2 regions of the Staphylococcus sp. GDY8P57P genome follow, and region 1 is predicted to be linked to the other one. Evidence: riboswitches for the same ligand, from Rfam matches in the RefSeq annotation. Region 1 holds a riboswitch; the other holds the start of a gene.

Region 1 (8,234 bases):
GCATTCGTATTCGTTAAATCTTTAAGCGGAATAGCTGAATTTCGTCGATCCATTTCAATTTCTAACTCCGTAATTACAGATTGATTTGTTTCATAGAATGTCTTCCAATCATCTGCTTCACAAAATATAACTTTAGAATCGTCAGAACCAAATACTTTAAAAGATTCTGGGAAGGTAACACCATCAAAATGTCCATTGGCATATACTTTTAATGGTGTAGATTTTTTAGCATCACTGATATATTGAATAATTTCTTCAGCTGATAAGTGTTGTACCATAATTGAACTCTCCTTAATAATAGATAGAATTTTATATTTTATAAGTTATCAAACGTGTAATAACCATTAGATTGATTTATTAATTTTTCTGCGGCAGTAATGGCACCGTTAGCAAAGATATCCTTTGACTGTGCTTTATGCGAAATTGTAATGGTTTCGTCTATTCCAGCAAATAACACGTCATGTTCACCAACTATTGTGCCACCTCGAATAGAGTGAATACCAATTTCATCTTTACTGCGTTGTTCAGTGCGCTCATGACGATCATATACAGGTGTACTGTTTTGACGTAAGTCTTTGATGACGTCATATAATTTAACTAATGTGCCACTAGGGGCATCTACTTTTTTATTATGATGTGCTTCAGTCAACTCAATATCAAAATCTTGTAAAAGCGGTACTGCAGCTTCTAATATTTTAGTTAATGCATGCACACCATAACTCATATTTGCACTAAAGAAGACAGGCATGCTTTGACCTAATTCATTTAACTTTTCAACTATTTTTTCCTTTTCACCAGTAGTAGCTACCACTAAAGTCAATTGAAACGGCTCATCAAGTAGAGGTAATAATAGATTAGGATTTGAAAAGTCTATGGCCACATCCGCTTCATTTTGCGCATCAGCAATATGACTGTAATGCGTATATGGCGTTGTTTCATTGTTTTGTGGCTCTATAACACCTATAATTTCATGACCTTTGTCTTCTGCCAAACGTGCCACTCTCTGATTCATTGCACCATAACCGATAAGTAATATTTTCATTAAAGTTCACCTGCTTTAAATTGTTGAAATGCGTCAATTAATACTTTAGCATCTTCTACTTCTAAAGGAATCAGTGGTAAACGTAATTCATAATCTCCGAATCCTAGATAACTCGTTAACGCTTTAATCGGAATAGGGTTAACATCTACAGATAATGCACCCAATAATTTACCAATCGGTTCAAAATCTTTTGAAATATCTTCTCCACGTTGTTTCGCATCGTATAATGCTTGGAATTCTCTAGGAATAGCGTTACCAATAACCGATATAACACCATTGCCACCTCTATTATAAAAGTCAACAACATTGTCATCATTACCGCTGTACAATGCAAAAGTTTCTTGATCAATGCGACGTTTTACATCTTCATAATAATCAAAATCATTTGTAGCATCTTTAATTGCAACAATGTATTGATTATGGCTTAATGTTTCAACCGTTTCTGGTTCAATCGTCATATTTGTTCGAGAAGGTACATTATAAAGTACTACAGGCAATTTAACTTCATTTGCAATTGTTTCAAAGTGTTTAATTAAACCACGTTGATTCGTTTTGTTGTAGTAGGGTGTAATTAGCATAATTGCATCCGCACCAAGTGCTTTTGCGCGTAGTGATGCTTGAATAGATTTGGCAGTATTATTAGTACCTGTACCTGCGATAATTGTCACACGATGATTGACTTGTTGAATCACTGATTCTAGAATATGCGCTTTCTCTTCTTCAGTTAAAGTAGGGCTTTCAGCTGTAGTTCCATTTACAATAATGGCTTTTACACCATTTTCTAAAAGGAAGTCTACGTGTCTCTCTAATGCATTATAATCAACTTCATTATTTTTGAAAGGGGTAGCAAGTGCTACACCTACACCTTCGAATAAATGTGGCATATTATCTAGCTCCTTTTAAATTGATTACTTGCTCTAATACTTGCACGGCATTCAAGGCTGCACCTTTCAATAAATTGTCTGACGTACACCATACGTGGAACGTATTATCCAATGAGTCATCTCTACGAATACGACCAACAAACACGTCATCTTTACCAGTAGAAGTAAGTGCCTGAGGATACTCATTATTGTCAGGATTATCAACTAATACAACACGATCATCTTTATCGAATAACGCTTTAATGTCTTGTACAGTTGCTTCTTTATCAAGCGTAACGTCAATCTCAACACTATGGCTATCTTGTACCGGAACGCGGGCACATGTAGCTGTGACTTTTAAAACTGGTTCATGTAAAATTTTGCGTGTTTCATCAATCATTTTTTGTTCTTCTTTTGTATATCCATTTTCTAAAAACACATCGATATGAGGTAACACATTATTGTAAATAGGGTGTGGATATGCTTCTGGTTCTTTCCCATTTGCACCTTCTGCTAAATCTCGTTTACCTTTAATACCAGAGCCCGAAACTGCTTGATACGTAGTATATGCCACACGTTTTAAACCAAATTGATCTTGTAACACTTTTAATGGCACTACCGATTGAATTGTTGAACAGTTAGGATTGGCAATAATACCACGTTTGAATTCTGGTTGATTAACTTCAGGTACAATTAAATCTACATCCTCAGTCATTCGCCATTGGCTTGAATTATCAATAACGATTGCACCAGCTTTTTCAAAAATAGGGGCGAATTGTGCACTTGTACCGCCACCAGCACTCATCAAAACATAGTCAAAGTGGGCACTAGCTGCATCTTCTGTTAGTTCTTGAACAACATATGTTTGACCTTGAAATTCAACTTCTTTCCCCGCAGATCTTGCAGATGAGAATAAGACCAATTCGTCAAATTGAATGTGTTTACGATCAATAGTTTCTAACATTTTTGTTCCAACTAATCCTGTTGCTCCAACCACTGCTAATTTTGTCATAATTTATCACTCCAATAATATTTGTTTGAATTTTCCTAAAATTTAACTTAAATGTTATATGAATTATATATCAAATGCCTCGTATAATCGCTCTACGGCTTTTTCGCCATTTTCAGCGTCAATGACATATGAAATACTGATTTCTGAAGTTGTTGTTTGATAAAAAGGGATGTTGGCGTTAATTAGTGTAATAAACGCTCTGGATGCTACGCCTGACATATCTCTCATGCCTGAACCAATTAATGAAATTTTGACGTAAGCTTCATTAATTTTATAATCTAAAGCTTCAAATTGAGCGGAAAGCCCACTTAAAATATGTGAAATTTGATGCACATCACTATCTTTAATCGTAAACGATAATTGTAGCCCTTCGATGTTAACGATTTGCGATATCATATCTACATTAACTGAGCCATCTTCTAACGCTGTAAACAATTGCGTTAACAAACGATTGTCAGGTAGGGGGTAGCTTATCGTTACATGCATCATATGTTTATCTAAAGCGACGCCCGTGACTGCTTTCTTTTCTAAAATTTCTGTTCTTGGCATAATCCACGTTCCTTTCACATTTGATAGTGTTCTTCCCAAATACAATGGTATATCGTAATTCTTGGCAAGCTCAACACTACGGGTTTCAAGTACACCTGCACCAAGTGCACTCATTTCCATCATTTCTTCGTAAGATACATAATCTAAGCGCTTTGCTCTACTAAGAACTCTTGGATCGGTTGCATAGACACCATCAACATCTGTATATATTTCACAAGGTATTTGATTACTTGCTGCTAAGGCAACTGCCGTTGTATCAGAACCACCGCGACCTAAAGTTGTAAGTTCTAACTCATCATTGATACCTTGAAAGCCTGCTACGACTAAAATGTCGTTATTTTGAAAAGCTTGATCAAAGGTTTTTGAATCAATTTCTGCAATTCTGCTTTTCAAATGATGACCAACCGTTTTAATACCTGCTTGATAACCAGTCATGGCTCTAGCAGTCACGCCGATATCATTTAACACCATTGATAAATAGGATACCGTTTGTTGTTCACCAGTAGTAAGTAACAGTGCAAGTTCTTCATCTTTAGGTGTCGCAGTCAAATGGAAGACATTATCAATTAGTTGATCTGTTGTTTTCCCCATAGCACTGACTACTACAATTAATTGTTCACCTTCGTCTACTCGACGTTTCAGCATTTTAGCTATATTTTTTATTTTTGTAAAATCAGCAACGGATGAACCGCCAAATTTCAAAACACTTCGTTTCAATACGATACCTCCTACAGATTAGGGGAGGCACACGTTATAAAAAAAGAGCAAGTTCGGAATGCTCGAACTTGCTCATAATTTATATACAAGTGATGCACTCCATTATTTTTAAATAATGACAAACTCTCAGCTCTTAACCACAAAGTCCAACAAATCATACCTGCGATTATGATTCATTTCGGCATCGCACCCTTTCTATATTAGCTGTTGCAGACAGTGTATCTAATATATACTAATGATTGATGCGCCTCATCAATTTCTTATTCAATTGCTATGTTTTATATTATACATATGGCAATTGTGTCTGTAAACCGATAATTGTGATTTTTTGAAATAGACTGAAAAATTAAAGGCTATTTTTCATCATGAAGGTAAATATGAATTAAAAGTGAAAAATTTCGGTGTTGAGACCTTTATTCAGTATAAAAAATTAAGGTTGAGACACAAAGTCATCCTTTTCTAGAACTTAATCGACGTGTTCTAAATGATATACTTTAATCTCAACCTTATTTTAAATTATAAATTTATTTTTGTAATACACCAATTTCTTGTAAATATTCTTCATAAGGGACTTCTTTAGATAAACCGCCTGGTTGATTTAGATCAATGACACGGTTTGCAATCGTATTGATGAATTCAAAGTCATATGACGTAAAGATGATTGAACCTTTAAATGAAGCAAGACCATCATTTACTGCTGTAATACTTTCTAAATCAAGATGGTTCGTAGGTTCATCCAATAGTAAAACGTTCGCACTTGAAAGCATCATTTTACTTAACATACAGCGAACTTTTTCACCACCAGAAAGTACACTCGCTTTCTTTTTAACTTCCTCACCACTAAATAACATACGTCCTAAGAATCCACGTAAGAACGTTTCAGTTTGTTCATCTTCAGGCGCATATTGACGTAACCAATCTACTAAATTCATGTCTATACCTTCAAAGAATTCTGAGTTATCTTTAGGGAAGTAACTTAATGATGTCGTTACACCCCATTTAAATGTACCTTCATCTGGCTCCATTTCACCAGCTAAAATTTTCAATAGTGTTGTTTTAGCAATTTCACTATCTCCAATTAATATTGCTTTATCATTTGGATTCATAGTGAATGAGATATTATCAAGTACTTTTTCACCATCAATCGTTTTAGATAGGCCTTGTACGGTTAATAAATCATTTCCAATTTCACGTTCTGGCGTGAACTTAACATATGGATAACGTCTTGAAGAAGGTTGAATATCATCTAATTCAATTTTCTCCAATTGTTTTTTACGACTTGTCGCTTGTTTAGATTTAGAAGCATTTGCTGAGAAACGTGCAATAAAGTCTTGTAATTCTTTAATTTTTTCTTCTTTTTTCTTGTTTTGCTCTTGAGCCATTTTTTGAGCTAATTGACTTGATTGATACCAGAAATCATAGTTACCTACATATAATTTAATCTTACCGAAATCTAAATCAGCAATATGTGTACACACATTATTTAAAAAGTGACGGTCATGTGATACAACAATGACTGTATTATCGAAATTAATTAAGAAATCTTCTAACCAACTAATAGCAGGAATATCTAAACCATTGGTAGGCTCATCGAGTAGAAGTACATCTGGTTCACCAAATAAACTTTGAGCTAATAAAACTTTCACTTTTTGATTATTTTCTAATTCAGACATTTGTTTATCATGTAATTCAGTAGCGATACCTAAACCTGAAAGTAGGGAAGCAGCATCCGCTTCTGCATTCCAACCATTCATTTCAGCGAATTCACCTTCAAGTTCAGCAGCACGGATACCATCTTCATCGCTGAAATCCGGTTTCATATAAATGGCATCTTTTTCTTTCATTACTTCATACAAACGTTCATGACCTTTGATAACGACGTCTAATACACGTTCATCTTCATAAGCGAAGTGATCTTGTTTTAAAACAGCCAAACGTTCATCTTTACCCATTGAAACGTGTCCTGTTTGAGAATCAATTTCTCCTGATAAAATTTTTAAAAACGTTGATTTACCAGCACCATTGGCACCAATAAGTCCATAACAATTACCTTCAGTAAATTTAATATTTACATCTTCAAATAGTTTACGATCGCCGAAACGTAAACTTACATCAGTTACTTGTAGCATGCATTTACTCCTTTATTTATCGTTTATCTAACGCAAAAATTATATCATATTCTGTATAGAGTTTCGACCTAATGTAAATGTAAACGTGTGAATGCTTGTTTTTACTATGCATGTTATAATGATGTAGAATACAAACCCTTGAAGGAGAATATTATGGCATTAGATAAAGATATCGTTGGTTCAATTGAATTTTTAGAAGTCATTGGTTTAGAAGGTTCTACATACCTTTTAAAAGGTCCAAATGGTGAACAAGTAAAATTAAATCAATCAGAAATCAATGATGAAGATGAATTAGAAACAGGTGAAGAATACAGTTTCTTCATCTATCCAAACCGTTCTGGAGAATTATTTGCAACTCAAAATATGCCGGACATTACGAAAGACAAATATGATTTTGCCAAAGTGTTAAAAACAGACCGTGATGGTGCACGTGTAGATGTTGGTTTACCAAGAGAAGTACTTATTCCTTGGGAAGATTTACCGAAAGTGAAATCATTATGGCCTCAAACTGGAGATTATGTACTCGTTACATTACGTATCGATAGAGAAAATCAAATGTTTGCGCGCCTGGCTAGTGAAACAATCGTAGAAAAAATGTTTACGCCAGTTTATGATGACGAAAAACAAAATGAACTTATTAAAGCAAGACCATATCGATTATTAAGAATAGGAAGTTTCTTGCTATCAAATGATGGCTATAAAATCTTTGTACATGAATCAGAACGTAAAGAAGAGCCACGTTTAGGAGAAGAAGTAGAAGTACGGATTATTGGTCATAACGATAAAGGTGAACTAAATGGTTCATTTTTACCTCTAGCTCATGAACGTCTTGATGATGATGGTCAAGTAATATTTAATTTATTAGTCGAATACGAAGGTGAATTACCTTTTTGGGATAAATCAAGCCCAGAAGCAATCAAAGAAGTATTCAACATGAGTAAAGGTTCATTCAAACGTGCCATTGGTCACTTATACAAACATAAAATTATCAATATTGAAACAGGTAAAATTTCTTTAACTAAAAAAGGTTGGAGTCGTGTAGAAAAAGATTAATCATCTCGATTCAAACATTTTCCTTCTATTTAAATAGTGCTTTTAATACGCTATGTCATTTCAAGAAATTTTTCTGACCGCTAGTCATACTTGTGGGGCTGGACGATGAATTCGATAAGAATTCTCTCCAGCCCCTTTTTTTATTTTCATAGACAATCTTTATGCTTAGTAATAATTTTTCTATAATCTTAACAAAAAATTTACATTTAAACCATTTTGTATTAACAAAAGGTATGTAATATAAGGACTGTAAGAAATACATATAACATTTTGGGTTATCTATTAGGAGGATATTTCAATGAAAAAATGGCAATTAGTTGGTACAACTGTTTTAGGCGCTTCGGTATTATTAGGCGCATGTGGCGGTGGAGATAGCAGTGGAAGTGGTTCTGGAGATGGCAAAGACCTTAAAGGTGAAGCTAAAGGTGAAGGTTCATCAACAGTAGCTCCTATCGTTGAAAAATTAAACGAAAAATGGGCTAAAGATCATCCAAACGCTACTATTTCATCTGGTCAAGCAGGTACTGGTGCTGGTTTTGAAAAATTCATCGCTGGCGAAACTGATTTCTCACAAGCTTCTAGACCTATTAAAGATGAAGAAAAACAAAAATTAGAAGACAAAGATATTAAATATAAAGAATACAAAATTGCACAAGATGGTGTAACAGTTGCTGTAAACAAAGATAACGACTTCGTTAAAGAATTATCTAAAGATCAATTGAAAAAAATCTACAGTGGCGAAGCTAAAACTTGGAAAGATGTAAATTCAAGCTGGCCTGATAAAGAAATCAAAGCATTCTCTCCAAACTCAAGTCATGGTACTTATGACTTCTTCGAAGAGGAAGTAATGAACAAAGAAGATATCAAAG
Region 2 (8,234 bases), on a different contig from region 1:
CAAAGAACAAATAAAGGTGCATTAACGATTTATAATTTCAATTTTTAATTATTTGAAAACAAAAAAAGATGACTTCAAAGTCATCTTTATTAAATCAATTATTTTAAAGCTTCTTTAGCTTTAGATACTAATTCAGCGAATGCTTTTTCATCTGAAATAGCTACTTCAGAAAGCATTTTACGGTTAATATTGATGTCTGCTTTTTTCAAGCCGTTCATTAATCTTGAATAGCTCATGTCATGTTGACGTGCAGCTGCATTGATACGTGTAATCCATAATTTACGGAAGTCACGTTTACGTTGACGACGGTCACGGAAAGCGTATTGACCTGATTTCATTACTTGTTGTTTTGCTACTTTATATAATGTGTGTTTAGCACCGAAGTAACCTTTAGCTAATTTAATCGTTTTTTTACGACGTGCTCTTGTTACTGTTCCACCTTTAACTCGTGGCATATTAAATTCCTCCTTAGATATAACAATGATTTATCGTTCGTTTATTAATGACAATTATTTTTTATAAGCTAATAATTGTTTTACGCGTTTCATATCGCTTTTAGAAACTAATTTAGCTTTACGTAATTTACGTTTTTGTTTAGTGTTTTTATTTGCGAATAAGTGAGATGTGAAAGCTCTTGAACGTTTTAATTGACCTGAACCAGTTCTTTTAACACGTTTAGCTGCTCCACGGTGAGTTTTCATTTTTGGCATGATTCATTTCCTCCTAATAATAATGAATTATTTTTCGTTAACAGGCGCTAACATGATAAACATTTGACGCCCTTCCATTTTAGGTTTCTGTTCAACAGTGGCAATATCTTTACATTCGTCAGCGAATTTTTCTAATACGCGTTGACCAATTTCTTTATGCGTAATTGCACGACCTCTAAAACGAATAGAAACTTTACATTTATCGCCTTTAGATAAGAATTTACGACCATTTTTCAACTTAGTTTGGAAATCGTGTTCCTCAATAGTTGGACTTAAGCGTATTTCTTTAACATTGATAACTTTTTGTTTCTTTTTCATTTCTTTTTCTTTTTTCTGTTGTTCGAATTTATATTTACCATAATCCATAATTCTCGCAACAGGTGGTTTAGCATTTGGTGCTACAACTACTAAATCTAATTCAACACGTTCAGCCATTTCTAAAGCTTCTCGTTTTGATTTAACACCAATTTGGTCACCATTTTGGCCAATTAAACGTAATTCTTTAGCGCGAATCTTTTCGTTAACTTGCGTTTGATCTTTTGCTATGATTGACACCTCCCAAAATTTTACGAAATTTTCCAAGCAAAAAGAGCGAGCATAGAATGCCCGCTCTTCTCTCATACACATATAATGTGTGACATGATTAACCTGCCAACTGCTTAATGCGTCGCTACAGGTGAGAAACGGGTGTTTCTACTTGGTACGTTTCGTATTCAACGTTATTAATCATATCAGTGTATGTGGTATAAGTCAACAAATATTTTTAATTTAATGATGTTTTACTTCATCCATTGACACATCTTGTCTTAAGTCTACTTTATCCAATGGAATCATCTTAGTTTTATATCTCAATTTATGATAAATAAAGAACACTAAGAATACTGGAATACCCATGTATGTGATAACAAATCGATTTAAATCAAAATGACCTGTTTTAATGAAATCAACATCTTGCCCAATAATAACAATCACACAAAGTATCCCTGCAAAAATTGGACCGAATGGGAACCATTTTGCTTTATATTTTAATTCTCTCTTACTGTGATGTTGTTTTTCAAATGCGCGTCTAAATCTATAATGACTAATCGCAATACCAACCCATGCGATAAAGCCTGTCATACCACTTGCAGCAACAATATATTCATATGCGTCACCACTTAGTTTTTGAACTAAGAAAATAATAACAACTAAAATTGCTGTCGCAAATAATGATAAGTATGGCACACCATATTTATTCGTTTTACCAAATGAATGGAAAGCTAATTTATCTTTACTCATAGAATATAACATTCGTGTTGATGCATACATACCTGAGTTACCTGCAGATAATACAGAAGTTAAAATAACTGCATTCATAAATGATGCTGCAAAGGCTAAACCAGCATTTTTGAATACTAATGTAAAAGGTGACGTAGCAATATTGTCATCGCCACCCATTAAAGCATTGCTATCATAAGGAATTAACATACCAATAACAAATATCGCTAAAATATAGAATAGTAATATTCTCCAGAATACTTGTTTAATGGCTTTTGGTACTGCGCGCTCTGGATTTTCAGATTCTCCAGCAGTTATACCAATTAATTCAGTACCTTGGAATGAGAATCCAGCAACTAAGAATACACCTAGAATTGATAATAAACTGCCACCTAGGTTGCCACCTAAAATAGGTCCTTCACCCTTAGTAAATGTATCAAAGCCTACAAATTCGCCACCCATGATACCTAATATCGTTAACAAACCAATGACGATAAAGATGATAACTGTTACGACTTTGATTAATGCGAACCAATATTCACTTTCACCATAAACTCTCACTGATAAAGAATTCAAAGCGAATATAATGACTAAGAAAATACAACTCCATATCCAAGCTGGAATGCCAGCCATAGGTGTCCAATACTGAATAACTTGAGCAGCAATTGTAACATCCGCTGCAACTGTAATAACCCAGTTAAACCAATAATTCCATCCTAACGCAAATCCTAAAGATGGATCTACGAATCGTGTTGCATAAGTACTAAATGATCCAGAAACCGGTAGATATGTTGCCATTTCACCTAGAGATGTCATTAGGAAAAACACCATCGCACCTATAATGGCATACGCAATTAAAGCACCTAATGCACCAGCATCATGTATTGCACCACCAGATGTCATGAATAATCCAGTTCCTATACAACCTCCCATAGCGATCATAGAAATATGGCGATCTTTCAATCCTCTTTTGATACCGTCATTTTGACTTTCTACTTTTCTCATAGAAGCTCCCTTTCTTACAGTAGAGGCTAACTAAAATCGTTTTGTTGTGTTATGCGATGATTATGAACGCATTCAATCAATACTTTCAAACCATTTTTCATACTTTTTAAAGCATATAAAAATGGTTGCATACCTTAAGATATGCAACCATTTGCTTAATCTATTTCGGTAGCACATCACAAATTGTGACAGTACAGTTTCTGTTCGATAACTGTCCCAACAAATGATCTTTAAGGATATCATTCATTTCGGCATCTTTACCTTTCACACTTTCAACATACGTTCCCTAATAACTTCTGAAGTGTTACTCATTAAAGACGCAACCTCTAACTCTTTTTTTATTTAACTATATAGTAATATACATTATGCTGTCTTTTTTATCAAGACTATCTGCGTTTTTTCAAACGAATTTCATCAACTAAATTCCAAATGAATTCATCTTTTTCAACTGTGTCTTGATCTTGAGAACCATACTTACGTACATTAACCTCGTTATTTTCAACTTCTTTATCGCCTACTACAACTTGGTAAGGTATTTTTTGCATTTGGGCTTCACGTATTTTGTAACCCATTTTTTCATTACGGTCATCGATTTCTACACGAACGCCTTGTGATTTTAATTCATCTTGTAAATTTCTAGCATAATCATAATGTAAATCTACATTAACTGGGATAATTTCAACTTGTTTTGGTGCTAACCATGTTGGGAAGGCACCTTTTGTTTCCTCAGTTAAGAAGGCTACGAAACGTTCCATAGTTGAAACGACACCACGATGAATAACGACTGGTCGATGATTTTCACCATCACTACCGATGTAAGTTAATTCAAATCTTTCTGGTAATAAGAAATCAATTTGCGCAGTAGATAATGTTTCTTCTTTACCCATAGCAGTTTTAACCTGTACGTCTAGTTTTGGACCGTAGAATGCCGCTTCGCCAATCGCTTCAACGTATGGTAATCCCATTTCATCAACCGCTTCTTTTAGCATAGTTTCAGCTTTATTCCACATTTCATCGTCATCCATATATTTCTCTTTGTCTTCAGGATCTCTGTAACTTAATCTAAATGTATAATCCTCAAAGCCAAAGTCTCTATATACTTCTTGAATCATATTTACAACACGTTTAAACTCATCTTTGATTTGATCAGGTCTTACAAAAATGTGAGAGTCATTTAATGTCATTCCACGTACACGTTGTAAACCTGATACAGCACCACTCGCTTCATATCTATGCATAGTACCTAACTCAGCAATACGAATAGGTAATTCACGATAAGAATGTGGACGGTTGTTATAAACCATCATATGATGCGGACAGTTCATAGGTCGTAATACCATCTCTTCTGTTTCATCTAATTTCATTGGTGGGAACATGTCATCTCTATAATGGTCCCAGTGTCCAGACGTTTTATATAACTCCACATTTGCTAATACAGGTGTATAAACATGGTCATATCCCATACTTACCTCTTTATCAACAATGTAGCGTTCAATTTCACGACGGATTGTAGCACCGTTTGGTAACCACAATGGTAATCCAGCCCCTACTAATGGGTTATTTGTGAATAGTTCTAAATCTTTACCAATGCGACGATGATCTCGTTCACGACGTTCTTCAAGCATTTCTAAATGTGCTTTTAAATCTTTTTTATCGAAAAAGGCTGTACCATAAATACGTTGTAACATTTTATTATTACTGTCTCCACGCCAATAGGCACCAGCAGTTGAAAGTAACTTAAATTCTTTGATTTTAGAAGTTGAAGGAACGTGTACACCGCGACATAAATCCGTAAATTCACCTTGTGAATATAACGTTACACTTTCATCTTCGGGAATAGCATCGATTAATTCTAATTTATATGGATCATCTTTGAAGAAAGCTTTAGCTTCATCTCTAGATACAACTTTGCGTTCAATTTTATGATTTTCATTAACAATTTGTTTCATTGTTTTTTCAATTTTTTCAAAGTCATCTGATGAAACTTTTTCGTCCATATCAAAATCATAATAAAAACCGCCATCTATAACCGGTCCAACACCAAATTTCACATCCCCGTATAAACGTTTTAAAGCTTGAGCCATTAAATGTGCAGTAGAATGGCGTAAAACTTCAAGTGCTTCATCACTACCAGGTGTTACAATTTCAATACTTCCATCTTCTTCTAATGGTCTAGTTAAATCCACCATTTGATTATTAAATTTACCAGCCACAGCTTTTTTTCTTAATCCTGGGCTAATTGATTGTGCTATATCTTCAGTTGTTGTTCCTTTATCAAACGCTTTCGAATTGCCATCTGGAAATTGAACATTGATTTGATCCATTTATAAAACCTCCGTAATTAAATTCTATTTTCGTTGAAATAAAAAAACTCGCCCCCTAAAAAAGGGACGAGTTTGTCGTGGTACCACCCTAGTTATTTAGCAATTGCTAAACATCTCTGCTTAAGATAACGGTCTTGAGCCGGGCATTGATTACCAATACCTAATAATGAAGGAGTAATAACTTAATATGTTAGCTAAATTCTCATCCTAAATATTAGCTCGCTGTATAACATGGATTAAATTATCATATCTTCAACTATTTCAACGATTAAGATTTATCTTAATTATACAATAGTTATTTTAAATTTCAATTATTTCTTAAATTTTTACCATCTAAATAATATGGTGTTGACAATGTTTTAATTCTTTCTATAATTCTAGCTGCTTTCGTTTCTTCTGCACCTTCACGCGTAATCGATAAATGATGCTCTAACTCGTCAAAATTTAAATTTGATGAGAAAAATGTTGGAAGTTCTTGGACCATTCGATAGTGTAACAATGGACCAATCACTTCATCTCTCACCCATGGTGTCACTTCTTCTGCGCCAATATCATCTATCATTAATATTTTTGCTTCTCTTATGCGTTGTAACTTAGTTTCGTAACTACCATCTTTGAAGCCACTTTTAAGTGTACGAATATATTCAGGTAAATAAACAATCGTAGAGGCGATACTTTTAGCTTTAAGTTGGTTTGCAATTGCACCTAAGATAAACGACTTACCTGTTCCAAAAGGACCATGAATATACATACCTTTTACCTTCTCGCCATTAACTAATTGCTTGCACATATCATTCGCATGTTTAGCGATAGCTAGTCGATGTATATCTGAATCATAGATATCTTTCATCTTAGCGTTTAACGTATCGCGTTGCATATGGTGTGAAGTTATTAAATGCGCATTGAATTTTTCTTCATCATGTTTAATTTTGCATGGACACATATTATAACGAATTTTTATTCTATTATTCTCCACATATAATTCAGGAACATGTCCTTTTACAAAATTCGGACAGTGTTCGTAATCATGACCATCATAAATCTTTTGTTGATCTTTATACTCTTGTAATACATTCAAATCATTATCAATGATGTCGTTCGTCAATTCAGATTGATGCTGGTTTAAGAATGCTTTTACAGCAGGGTCATTTATGACTTGCTGCTTGATTTTAGCAATTCGTTTCTCTAAATCTCCATTTGCTTTGATAATACTATTAAATGACTTCATTTAATCCTCCTCCCAATCACGTATGAGTTGCTCACGGAATGCAGCGCGTTCTTTTTCAAAACGTTCCTGTTCTTCTTTAGTTAGTGCTTTTTCCTGTTTTTCCTGTCCTCTATTTTTCAACCATTTTGGCGTTTTCTCTCTAGATACAATTTCTCGAGATTTAGCATATCGTTTTCTTGATTGAGATTTATCGTTGCCTTTGTAATCGGCTTTTTGCTCACTAGCTTTTAATGCGTAGTCATATGCCTCTTTTGCAGACTTAATGCCCAATTTCTTCCAGTTGGATGCAATTTCTAAAATGTATGTCTTTGGTAATTTCATATCATTTTTTAACATGACAAATTGAAGCAAAATATTTATAACACCAAAGTTTAACTTTTCTCTTTCAATTAATTCTTCAACCATTTTCTTTTGTTGGAATGTTGGCTCTGACCCAGACCAAGATGTCAACATATCGATTGGGCTCGTTTCCTCTAACAATTGCAACCAATTATTATCTGTAGTGACTTGTTCTGACGATGTAGCTTGCCGAATATGAGTAACTTCACTTTGGCTTTCACTGCTACCTTTTGGTTCCAGCTCAGGTAATTGTTGATTATGTTCAATCAAATAATACGAACGGGCATGTTTTCTAATTTCTTCATGCGATAACTGTTGATTACTTGTAATAGAATTTAAAATAATACGCTTCATAGCATCTTCTGTTAAACCATATAAAGTCGCTAATTGAACTATTAAATCTTTGGTTTCTTTAGTAATAATTTCATCACTAATAAAATGATTACGTAGCATCTCTTTTAAAATTTCAAAATCAAACGACACATTAGATAAATCAATACCATTGTATGACTTTTCTTTTTTTATTGATGATGCATCTACAGGAACATTAGCATGAGGTACTTTAAATACATCAGTAAATTTGCGCGTAACTTGTTGAAAGCCATTTAAATCAGGTTCTTGTTTTTTAAAATAATTTTTTAGGCTTTTATAACGTTGTTTATCAACTTGATTATATAAGTAAACAGATAACATAGGATCATTAAAAAACTGATATGCAGTAGGTGGCTGTACTAATTCATAAATGAAAAATGATTGTTGTTCATCGTGATTTACATATGTTTTAATCAAACCGATTGCTTCTAATAAATCCATGTATTGACGAAATTCTGCCAAATTCAATTTTAATTCATTCATGATTGTATAGTGTGTTAATGTTTCATCACTGTTCACAAATTGGTTCATAAAATGATATGTACCTATAGCTTGTGCGCCTATTAAGGGCATATACAATCGATTAAGTATCTCCAAATGATTATGATTAAATTGGAATTGACGATACACTTTATAACCGTCATGCGGGCTTAAACCATATTCATATGAGTGCAAACTCATTTATATATCACTCCGTTTATTATCATTCAAGATGCCTTGCATTGATGCTAATAATTGATCAACATCTTTAAATTCCTTATATACTGAAGCAAATCTTACATAAGATACTTGATCAACATGCATTAATAAATTCATTACATGTTCTCCAATATCTCTAGAAGAAATTTCTGTTTGGCCGCTATCACGTAATTGCCATTCAACCTTATTCGTAATATCCTCTAATTGCTGATAACGTACAGGTCGCTTCTCACATGATCTAACAAGTCCATTCAATATTTTCTCTCTTAAAAATTGTTCTCGCGTCCCATCCTTCTTAAC

The links. A riboswitch is a leader RNA that binds a small molecule or an ion and turns the genes downstream of it on or off. The one in region 1 is predicted to bind lysine.
Region 2: another riboswitch for lysine. It lies ahead of KA878_RS01160 (amino acid permease); the one in region 1 lies ahead of KA878_RS13130 (aspartate kinase).

Annotation. Positions count from the first base shown of each region.
Region 1 is NZ_JAESLK010000052.1:24,280-32,513, reverse strand. Features, by position in the region: gene dapD (2,3,4,5-tetrahydropyridine-2,6-dicarboxylate N-acetyltransferase) at 1-278, opposite strand, end outside; gene dapB (4-hydroxy-tetrahydrodipicolinate reductase) at 317-1,042, opposite strand; gene dapA (4-hydroxy-tetrahydrodipicolinate synthase) at 1,042-1,926, opposite strand; gene KA878_RS13135 (aspartate-semialdehyde dehydrogenase) at 1,928-2,917, opposite strand; gene KA878_RS13130 (aspartate kinase) at 2,981-4,183, opposite strand; lysine riboswitch at 4,268-4,444, opposite strand; gene KA878_RS13125 (ABC-F family ATP-binding cassette domain-containing protein) at 4,708-6,312, opposite strand; gene cvfB (CvfB family protein) at 6,466-7,365, shown strand; gene KA878_RS13115 (PstS family phosphate ABC transporter substrate-binding protein) at 7,664-8,234, shown strand, end outside.
Region 2 is NZ_JAESLK010000003.1:76,117-84,350, forward strand. Features, by position in the region: gene rplT (50S ribosomal protein L20) at 99-455, opposite strand; gene rpmI (50S ribosomal protein L35) at 510-710, opposite strand; gene infC (translation initiation factor IF-3) at 738-1,265, opposite strand; ribosomal protein L20 leader region at 1,288-1,415, opposite strand; gene KA878_RS01160 (amino acid permease) at 1,479-2,972, opposite strand; lysine riboswitch at 3,134-3,309, opposite strand; gene thrS (threonine--tRNA ligase) at 3,359-5,296, opposite strand; gene dnaI (primosomal protein DnaI) at 5,604-6,524, opposite strand; gene dnaB (replicative helicase loading/DNA remodeling protein DnaB) at 6,525-7,916, opposite strand; gene nrdR (transcriptional regulator NrdR) at 7,917-8,234, opposite strand, start outside.